DNA from 2 places in the Hyphomicrobium sp. ghe19 genome. Region 1 is predicted to be linked to the other one. Evidence: predicted binding sites of a transcription regulator. Region 1 holds the regulator's gene; the other holds the start of a gene.
The links. The regulator LexA, encoded in region 1, represses DNA repair genes until DNA is damaged. The targets are predictions, from matches to a motif close to TGTTCNNNNTGTGTTCNG.
Positions count from the first base shown of each region.

Region 1 (4,264 bases):
CTATCCTGCGCATAAACGATCTTCTGCGCGGGGCTTATCTTCAATTCCTTCTTTCTTTGGGTCCTTAGCTATGTCCTACACAAGCCCTTATTCATTTCTGCCTGACGAACATATGAGACTCGTCGGTATCATCGCCTTTCACTGGGAGGCGGTCGATTTGTCTCTTCAGCGCGCTGTAGCAGAAATCACCATGACTGACTGCGGCGGCATCGCCATTTTAACTGATATGATTGGTTTTCGCAGCAAGACGGAAATTATTATGGCCTACGCGCGCCAGTTCCAAAGCGGCGATCCGCTAAAATGGAAAGAGTTCGTTTCCGCCCTTGAAGGAGTCAAGGACGCCTACACACTGAGAAACAAATTCGTACACGCACGATGGATAGATGGACCGGACACGACGCGCCCTTTGCGCGTTGATTTTCGTTTGTCCGGGGGACGTCTCAAACAAGAAGAGGTTCCAACAGAAATTGGCGAACTTTATGCAGCCGCCACCGCGATTTTCAACGCCGGTGGGGCAATGACGACCTGCTTGTGGAAGTGTGGACTAATGTTGCCATCGCAAGAAACACCCGCTTAGCACAGTCGGTCGCATCGCTCTTAATCCAGTCGAACCCGACTAGCTCTGCGGCTCCGGCCTCAATCATTTCAGGCATCACCTCATCCGAAGGACTCGTTTTATTGCCGCTTGCAACTGCGCGACGTACCAATTCTCCCCAATTCCCCCCCTCACTCAAAAAACTTATCCCCGCTCTCGCCTCCGCTCGCATAATCGTTTCGCCCATCCGGCAAAGGGTTCGTGCGCAAGGCGTTGCGCCGGGCTCGGGTGGGGCAGCCCGACCCGGGGCGTGACGCGCGCTTCCGGACAAGGCGATCGACCGGTTCGCACAGGGTGAGAAGCCTGTGTGCGGAGCATCCCGCTGACGTAAAGTGACCGCGCTCGAGACCCTGTTCTCGGTCTGTCACGGAGCGGATCGGTTCCGAGACTTCATTGCTGCACGACCCAGCCGCGGAACCCGTCCGCTTCGTGCTTTTTGGTTGGCGCAACCGACTCGCGTTCCGCGAGCCGGCCGGTTGCGCACGCTTGTTGCGTCGTCCTTCGGTCCCCTCCGGGGAGCCGGCCACCGTGCGCGTTCGATGTTGCGCCGTTCTTCGTTGTGGGTGTTGGCGCGCGAAAGGTTCAGCGTTGAGAGGAAGCGTGGAAGCTCGGGACGAAATGGTGTCCAGCGCGGCCGCCGGTGACGGCGTTGGCGATGAGCGTTCCGAGAACGGTGACGATGACGCCTATGACGATCTGCGAGAACCAACCCTGCATGGCCCGACAATGCCCGCTCAAACAGCCCATAGTCCCAATGGCGCGTCCGGTGTTGAACCAGCGGCGACCAAGTTTCCGTCGCACGGCACGCGTGCTTTTGCGCGGCCGCGTCGCGGCGGAATTCGGGCACCCCTATTGGCGCGGGTTATTCCGGCGCGGTCTATTCCGGCGCGTCTATTCCGGTTCTGGGGCCGCCGGCTTGCAGACGAGATCGATCTGCGTGCACGTCGCGTTGCGCACGTCGATCAGCGGCTTGCACTCGGCGGCCGATTGCTCGTTCGTGCATTTCAAGGCCTTCGCGGTCGCTTCCTTGCAGAGCGCCTTCATGTCGTCGCAGCCGTCGGCGCGGGCCTCTCCTCCGCAAACGGCCAGCACCGCCACGGCTGTCAGGAACAGCGGAGACCATTTCATCTGCATTTCGCGTTCTCCCGTTACCGCTCATCAGCGGAGTTTGGATTCGCGGAGCCGTTCAATCTGGCCGCTTGGCCATGCGAGGCATTCGAGCCACTCGCGCGTGGCCATTGACGCTGTCGAATAGGGATAACGCGGGGCGCGCTTGCGGAACGAGACAAGAACGTGTAGCGTACATACATGATTTGTACCGTCATTCAGCGGGGGTCCGATCGGTGGTCAGCGTTTCGGCCCACGGTCCCCGCGCAGCCATGGAAGGCTTGAGACGAAACGCGATGCTCACCGAGAAACAGAAAGACCTCCTGCTTTTCATCCATGCGCGCATGCAGGAACGCGGCGTGCCCCCATCCTTCGACGAAATGAAGGATGCGCTGGATCTGAGGTCTAAGTCCGGCATTCACCGCCTAATCACGGCCCTGGTCGAGCGCGGTTTCATCCGCCGGCTGCCGCACAGGGCGCGGGCGATCGAGGTCATCAAGCTGCCGGACAATCAGACCGGCGGCCAGACAGGCGCCCAGAACGGCGGACAGAACATTGGGCCAAGTGCCGGCCAACACGCGGGCCACTCTTCAGGCGCGTCCGTCGCATCCATGCCTCAACGCAGCGGCTTCCAGCCGAGCGTGATCGAGGGCTCGGGACCACGGGCGAGCGTTTCTCCGCCGCCGCCGTCGCACATCATCGATGCGCGGACCGTATCGATCCCCGTCATGGGGCGGATCGCTGCCGGTACGCCGATCAGCGCCATTCAAAACCACACGCACGATATCGCCGTGCCGCCCGACATCCTGACGAACGGCGAACATTTCGCGCTCGAGGTGAAGGGCGACTCGATGATCGAGGCGGGCATTCATGACGGCGATACCGTCATTATCCGCCGGTGCAATAACGCCGAGAACGGGGACATCATCGTTGCTCTCGTCGAAGGCGAGGAAGCGACGTTGAAGCGGCTTCGCAAGAAAGGCTCGACGATTGCCCTCGAAGCGGCGAACCCCGAATTCAAGACGCGCATATTCGGGCCCGACCAGATCGACATCCAGGGCCGGCTCGTGGGGCTGTTGCGGCGCTACTGAGCTACTGGGCTACTCAGCGCTAGGAGGTCTTACTGGGCGTCGTTGGCGGCCGGCACGGCATTCGTAAACTCTGGCTCAAAGTCCGGTTCCTCGCCCGGATCGCTCTCGGCAAGCGTTCGCGGCTCGGCTTCAGCTTCCGCCATTGACCGCGGTGGCGCCGCAGCCGGCGGCGCTGCGCCGGGTGTCTCCCGTATGCGGGGTTTCGGAAGGCCGCCGGGCGTTTTCCTTTCGGGCATGACGCTCCACGGCCGTTCGCCGCGGCGGGATGCGACCGTCTCAAGGTGCACGCGCGGCTCGGGGTTATCATCGCTGCGATCGATGTATAGGGCGTAGGCGCCGTTGCGCCAACGGTCGAAGACGTCGATGACGGTCGCCGGCACCGCGCAGTCCTCGGGCTTCGGGTCGTTGATCACCAGCACATCGGCATTGAGGCAATCGTCGGTCACGGCTGCCGGATGCCGGGCGACCGCGACCGTTGCGCCTTTGACGTGGGCAATGCATCCGACCGCGTCACACGAGAACGCGTCGCCGGATTGCGCCTCGCGGGCCGTCCGTCCGTCTCCGTCGTATTCGAGCCAGCGATCCAGGTCATATTTCGCGCCCTTGTTCGGCAGTGCGGAGAGTTTCCCAGACGTATCGCGCACGGCGATCAGGCCTTTCTGGCCGATGAGAATATCCGGTCGTGACATCAATGGCGCTCCGAGCAGGCCCAGAACGCAAAGAGCGACGCCAAAGAGGCGGATTCGCGTTTGCCAAAGCGAAAGCCAAATTCCTCCCGCAAGCATGAGAATGAACGCGAATGCCGGAATTTCCGGAAGGTGGCCGACGGCGCCGGGCAGCGCGCCGACCTTGTTCGCGCACCAGGCCATGCCTTCGATGCCCCAGCCCATCGGCTTCAAGCCGAACCATTCAAGTCCGAACGGCATCAGCACCATCGCCAGCAATGCTGCGGGCATGACGATGATGTTGCAGATCGGGATGGCGATCATATTGCCGAGCACGGCATATTGCTGGCTCTGGTGAAAGTTATAGGCAGCGAGCGGAGCGACGGCCACGCTCGCGATGAGTGTCGAGGCGATGATCTCGCCGAAGAATTTCGGCACCTTCAGCGCCGGGTGCGGCCGCGACTGACGTCCGAGAAAATTACTCAGTGTTTCGTGCGACGCGATCAGGGCCGTGACGGCAGCAAACGACATCTGAAAGCCGGCGTCGAGCAGGCTTTCGGGACAGACGATGAGGATCAGGAACGCGGCGAGAGCGACGTTCCGCAACGCCAACGCGGGGCGATCGAGAAGGACGGCTCCGAAAATGATGAGGATCATCAGCGCCGAGCGCACGGTCGCAAACTGTCCGCCGGAGATCGCGAGATAGCCAATCGCGCTTATTATTCCGAGTACAGCTGCGATCTTCTTGATCGGCATCGTCAGCGCGATGAGCGGAATGGCCGCAAGCAGGAGGCGGACCGAATAGA
Region 1 is NZ_LR743509.1:2,858,954-2,863,217, forward strand. Features, by position in the region: gene AACL53_RS13715 (hypothetical protein) at 71-577, shown strand; gene AACL53_RS13720 (hypothetical protein) at 1,178-1,312, opposite strand; gene AACL53_RS13725 (hypothetical protein) at 1,487-1,729, opposite strand; gene lexA (transcriptional repressor LexA) at 1,999-2,793, shown strand; gene AACL53_RS13735 (ComEC/Rec2 family competence protein) at 2,823-4,264, opposite strand, start outside.

Region 2 (4,264 bases), 2.2 Mb from region 1:
TTCCGGTTGCGGTCGGACTACCTTCAACTTTCGTTTACTTTCTGCTTGCCGGCGCGCTCGCTGCTGCGCTCGTCACGGCTAGCGCCACGACGGTTTCTCTCGCCGCGGTGCTTGGCGAAGACGTTGTGCAAGGCATGTCCTGGGAGCCACCGTCGGCGCAAAACCGAGTCTGGGTCGTGCGTGCCTTCATTGCCGTCGTCGCCGTCTGTGGCGCTGCGCTCTCTATTGCCGCCCCGACCGATCCGTTGCGGCTCGTGCTGTGGGCGCTCTCCATCACGGGGGCGAGCCTCTTTCCGGCGATGCTCTTGTCGATCTGGTGGAAGCGGCTGACGGTCGGGGGAGCGATCGCCGGCGTCATATCGGGCTTCGTCGCGGCGTCATTGGCCATTCTGATGAGCGAGATGGGGACGCTGTCGACGCCAAGCCCGATCGCCGGCATCCTCGGTCTTCCCGTTTCGCTCGGTCTTGCGCTGATGACGAGCTTGATGCGGCCCGAGGCCAGCCGCCACGCGCTGTCGATTGTCCGGGATATGCGCGTTCCGGGCGGGGAGATCATCTACGATCGCGAGATGCAGCGGTTGCAGCTCAGGAAGCATGCCCGCACATAATTCCCAATGCACATCGGCGGGCGCCATCGGGTAGGATGGTTTGAGCTTTTCCCAAGCTGAAGGGCCTTCATGACTGTTCGTGACCGATTGGACCTCTATCCGCCTCTCGCGCCCTATCGCGAGTATCGGCTTCCCGTCGGCGCGGGCCACACGCTTTACGTCGAGGAATGCGGCAATCCCCACGGGCAGCCCGTCGTGATCCTGCATGGCGGCCCCGGCGGCGGCTGCAACCCGACCATGCGCCGCTTTCACGATCCCGAGCGATACCGGATCGTGCTCTTCGATCAGCGCGGCTGCGGGCGTTCCACGCCGAACGCTTCGCTCGATAACAACACGACGCCGGATCTTGTCGCGGATATCGAACATATTCGAACAGAGCTCGGTATCGGGCGCTGGCAGCTTTTCGGCGGGTCGTGGGGATCGACGCTGGCGCTCGCTTATGCGGAGGCTCATCCAGAACGCGTGAGCTCGATGATTCTGCGCGGCATTTTCCTGCTCACGCAGGCCGAGCTGCGCTGGTTCTACCAGGACGGCTGCAGCTGGATCTATCCCGAGGCATTTGCGGAATTTCAGCGGCTCATACCGCCCGACGAGCGCAGCGATATGATCGCAGCCTATCATCGCCGTTTGACGTCCGACGATCTCAGCTTGCGGTACGCGGCGGCCCGCGCCTGGAGCATCTGGGAAGGGACGACGCTTTCGCTTATTCCGGAGCCAGAGCGTGTCGCGCGTTTCGGCGCGGATCATTACGCCCTCGCGTTCGCCCGCATCGAGAGCCATTATTTCGTCAACGGGGGATTCTTCGCGCGCGACGGCGAATTGCTGCTCGAAGCCGGACGCCTGAAGCATATTCCCGGTGTCATCGTGCACGGGCGCTACGATGTCGTGACGCCCGTGAAGAATGCGGTGCTTCTCAACAAGGCCTGGCCTGCTTCCGATTTGCGTGTCGTTGCCGATGCCGGCCACGCGATGACGGAGCCCGGCATTGTCCATGAACTCGTCCGCGCAACGCGGAAGTTCGCGTCCGCTAGCCCGGCGTCGTCTTTGTAAAACATTGCAACTGTCGCGCTCAGCCGAGCGATCAACTCAACGATTAACTCAGGGCGTAGCCTTCGGGGTAGGCGCGGGTGCGGGCGAAGGCGGCGGCGACCCTGGGCCGATCGGCGGCGCCGCTGACGGGGCGTTTGCTGTTTTGGCTGGAGGCGAAGATTTATCGAGATCGTTGGCGCGATCACGGATCTTTTTGTAGATGCGCGTCATGTAGTCGAGGGCGTGATCAACATCCTCTTCACTCGGCATTTCGAATCTGCTGACGGGCGGGCCGGCTTGCGGGCCAAATTCATGCATGCCTGGATGCATGCCGTAGCCGTCCGGCGACATCATCATTTTTTCGTTGGTATCGATTGCCGCCATCATCGCTTTGATGCGGCGCTTCAACTGCCTGTTCTCCTCTTTGAGCGCCGAGAGCTCGTCGGCCTTCGGGACATCGGTTTTATCTTCGATGCCCCTACATGCTATTTCATTGCCGATCCGAGCGCATATCGCGACGATACCGGTTTGCTTGTCGAGGCGCATGACACCTCCATCGACGGGCGACATCGAATAGCGTCCTTCGCTGGGTTTAGAACTCGCGTCCGCGTCTTCGTCCATTACCGGTCCAGCGGCTGCAAAGCTTGCCAGCGCCGGCAAAATCAGTAGCGCGAGGGTTGCCGCTCGCGTTGTCCTTAGGGTCATTTTCGGATCCTCCGCATATGCACTAAGACCCGCAAATGGTGCGGTGTATCGGCATCACAAGGCAATGGTTGTGCTCGCAGTTGCCGAATCATTGCCCGGTCGCGGCGAAATTTGTTCGACTGGAGTCATTTGCACGATCGCGGGCAGGCCAAATAAGATATTGTAATTGAATATTTTTATCATTTTAGCACGGCCCTTAACCCCGCGTTTACTGGCGTGCTTCGATTGTTGCTTCGAGCCTGATTTGTGCCGCGTCCTCACGTTCGCAATTTGCCCCGCGCGGTAAGGACGCCTGCGATGTCCCTATCTCGCTGACATTGCGTTCTCCCGGACCGTCAGCATCGCGTTGCCTCGAGGGGAAAATGTCGAATTCGGAATTGAGTGCCGGCTACTCGCAAGACCAGGACGCGAGCAGCGGCGACGACAATCGCGCCGAACTCAAGGCAATGCTCGATGTGATTGCCGCTCAGCTCGTAGACGCGGACAGGCGCCACACGGCAGCACTCGCCGAAATGCAAGAGCGCATCGACGGAATGGGTCGTGAAGCGGACGCGCTCCGTCCTCGGGTTCCGGAAGAATTTGCGCCTGCGTTCGTACGCATCGAATCGGCGATGGCGGAACTCGCACAGCGGTTGTCGGATCCGGCCGAGGGAAAGACGACCGCAAATGACAAGCGGCCGTTCTCCGGTTCGTCGCGGTTCAATGACCCCTACGGATCGGCGATGCCGATGCCGATGGCGCTGCGCTCGGCGCATAGCGATGCGCGAGATCGCGATGACGACATTTCGAAGCGCGCGCCGGGCGTCGATACCTTCGACGTCATCGACTCCGTGCCCGGCGATGCGACCGATCCCTGGGATCGCGCGGCAGCCGACGCCTTGGCCGGTCTCTACGAGACTGGTGACGTGAATTTCGCGCCGAAAGTGCATTACTCCAGCGGTTCCGTTGCGCGCGCAGGGAGCCAGCAGGGCATCGACGAGGCGTGGCTCGAGGGCAAGTTCGCCGAGATCGCTCAGGGCATCGAGCAGTCGCTCGCAGCGATGCGGCCCGACAACGGCATTTCAGAGATCAGTCAACGGTTCGATCAGTTCGAGCGGCAGTTCGCGAAGCTGTTCGCGGGCGTCGCGACGCACGACGATCTCGCGGCCGTTCACTTGATCGAGTCGCATGTCGCCGAGGTGGTCAATCATCTCGTGCAGACGCAGGATCAGCTGGAACGGCTCAACATCATCGAGGCGCAGCTTGCGAGCATTTCGCATACGCTCGCCGATGTCCAGGGTGTGCCGATCGACGCGGTCACCGGCGCGGTGCCGGTGCAGCGTGCTCCCGATCTCGATGCGATCGCACGGGCGGCGGCCGAGCAGACGGCTCAACGTTTCGCCGATCTTCGTGGTGACGACCGGCATTCGGCGGCCGACGAGCTGCGTCCGCTGATCGAGCGGATGATGTCGCAAAATCGTCAGGGAGAAGAGCAGACCGCAGCGCTTCTCGATACAATGCAGCAAGCCATGATCCGTCTTTTGGATCGTGTTGATTCAATCGAATTCGGTCAGCAGGCCGCAACTTCGCCGGCGCCCGACAGCCGCCAGTATCGCAGCGGAACGTTTGGCGGCGAAGCTGGGCGCCGTCCGGAGCTGGTCGAGGTCGACGATGACGACATCGACGAAGCGCTGGGCGCGGTCTTCGCGGAAATTTCTGCGAGACCTTCGGTCGCTTCCGCTTTGGCAGGGCCGCGCGAGGCTTCCGGAGCATCTGAAGAGGCTGCTCGCAGGGGTGAGAAGAGCCGTCAGGATTTCGTTGCCGATGCCCGGCGCGCCAAGATGCGCCTTGCGGCCGAGCAAGCCGAAATTGCGGGCGAGCCAGTGGCGTCCGTCTCGATCTCGTCGTCGGCCTCCGAGGGACCCATGGCGGCGCCGCCTGCC
Region 2 is NZ_LR743509.1:678,431-682,694, forward strand. Features, by position in the region: gene AACL53_RS03175 (cation acetate symporter) at 1-608, shown strand, start outside; gene pip (prolyl aminopeptidase) at 678-1,658, shown strand; gene AACL53_RS03185 (hypothetical protein) at 1,707-2,342, opposite strand; gene AACL53_RS03190 (sel1 repeat family protein) at 2,705-4,264, shown strand, end outside.
Region 2: a site for LexA is predicted at 2,603-2,620, ahead of AACL53_RS03190 (sel1 repeat family protein). Genes of this name have one in related genera too.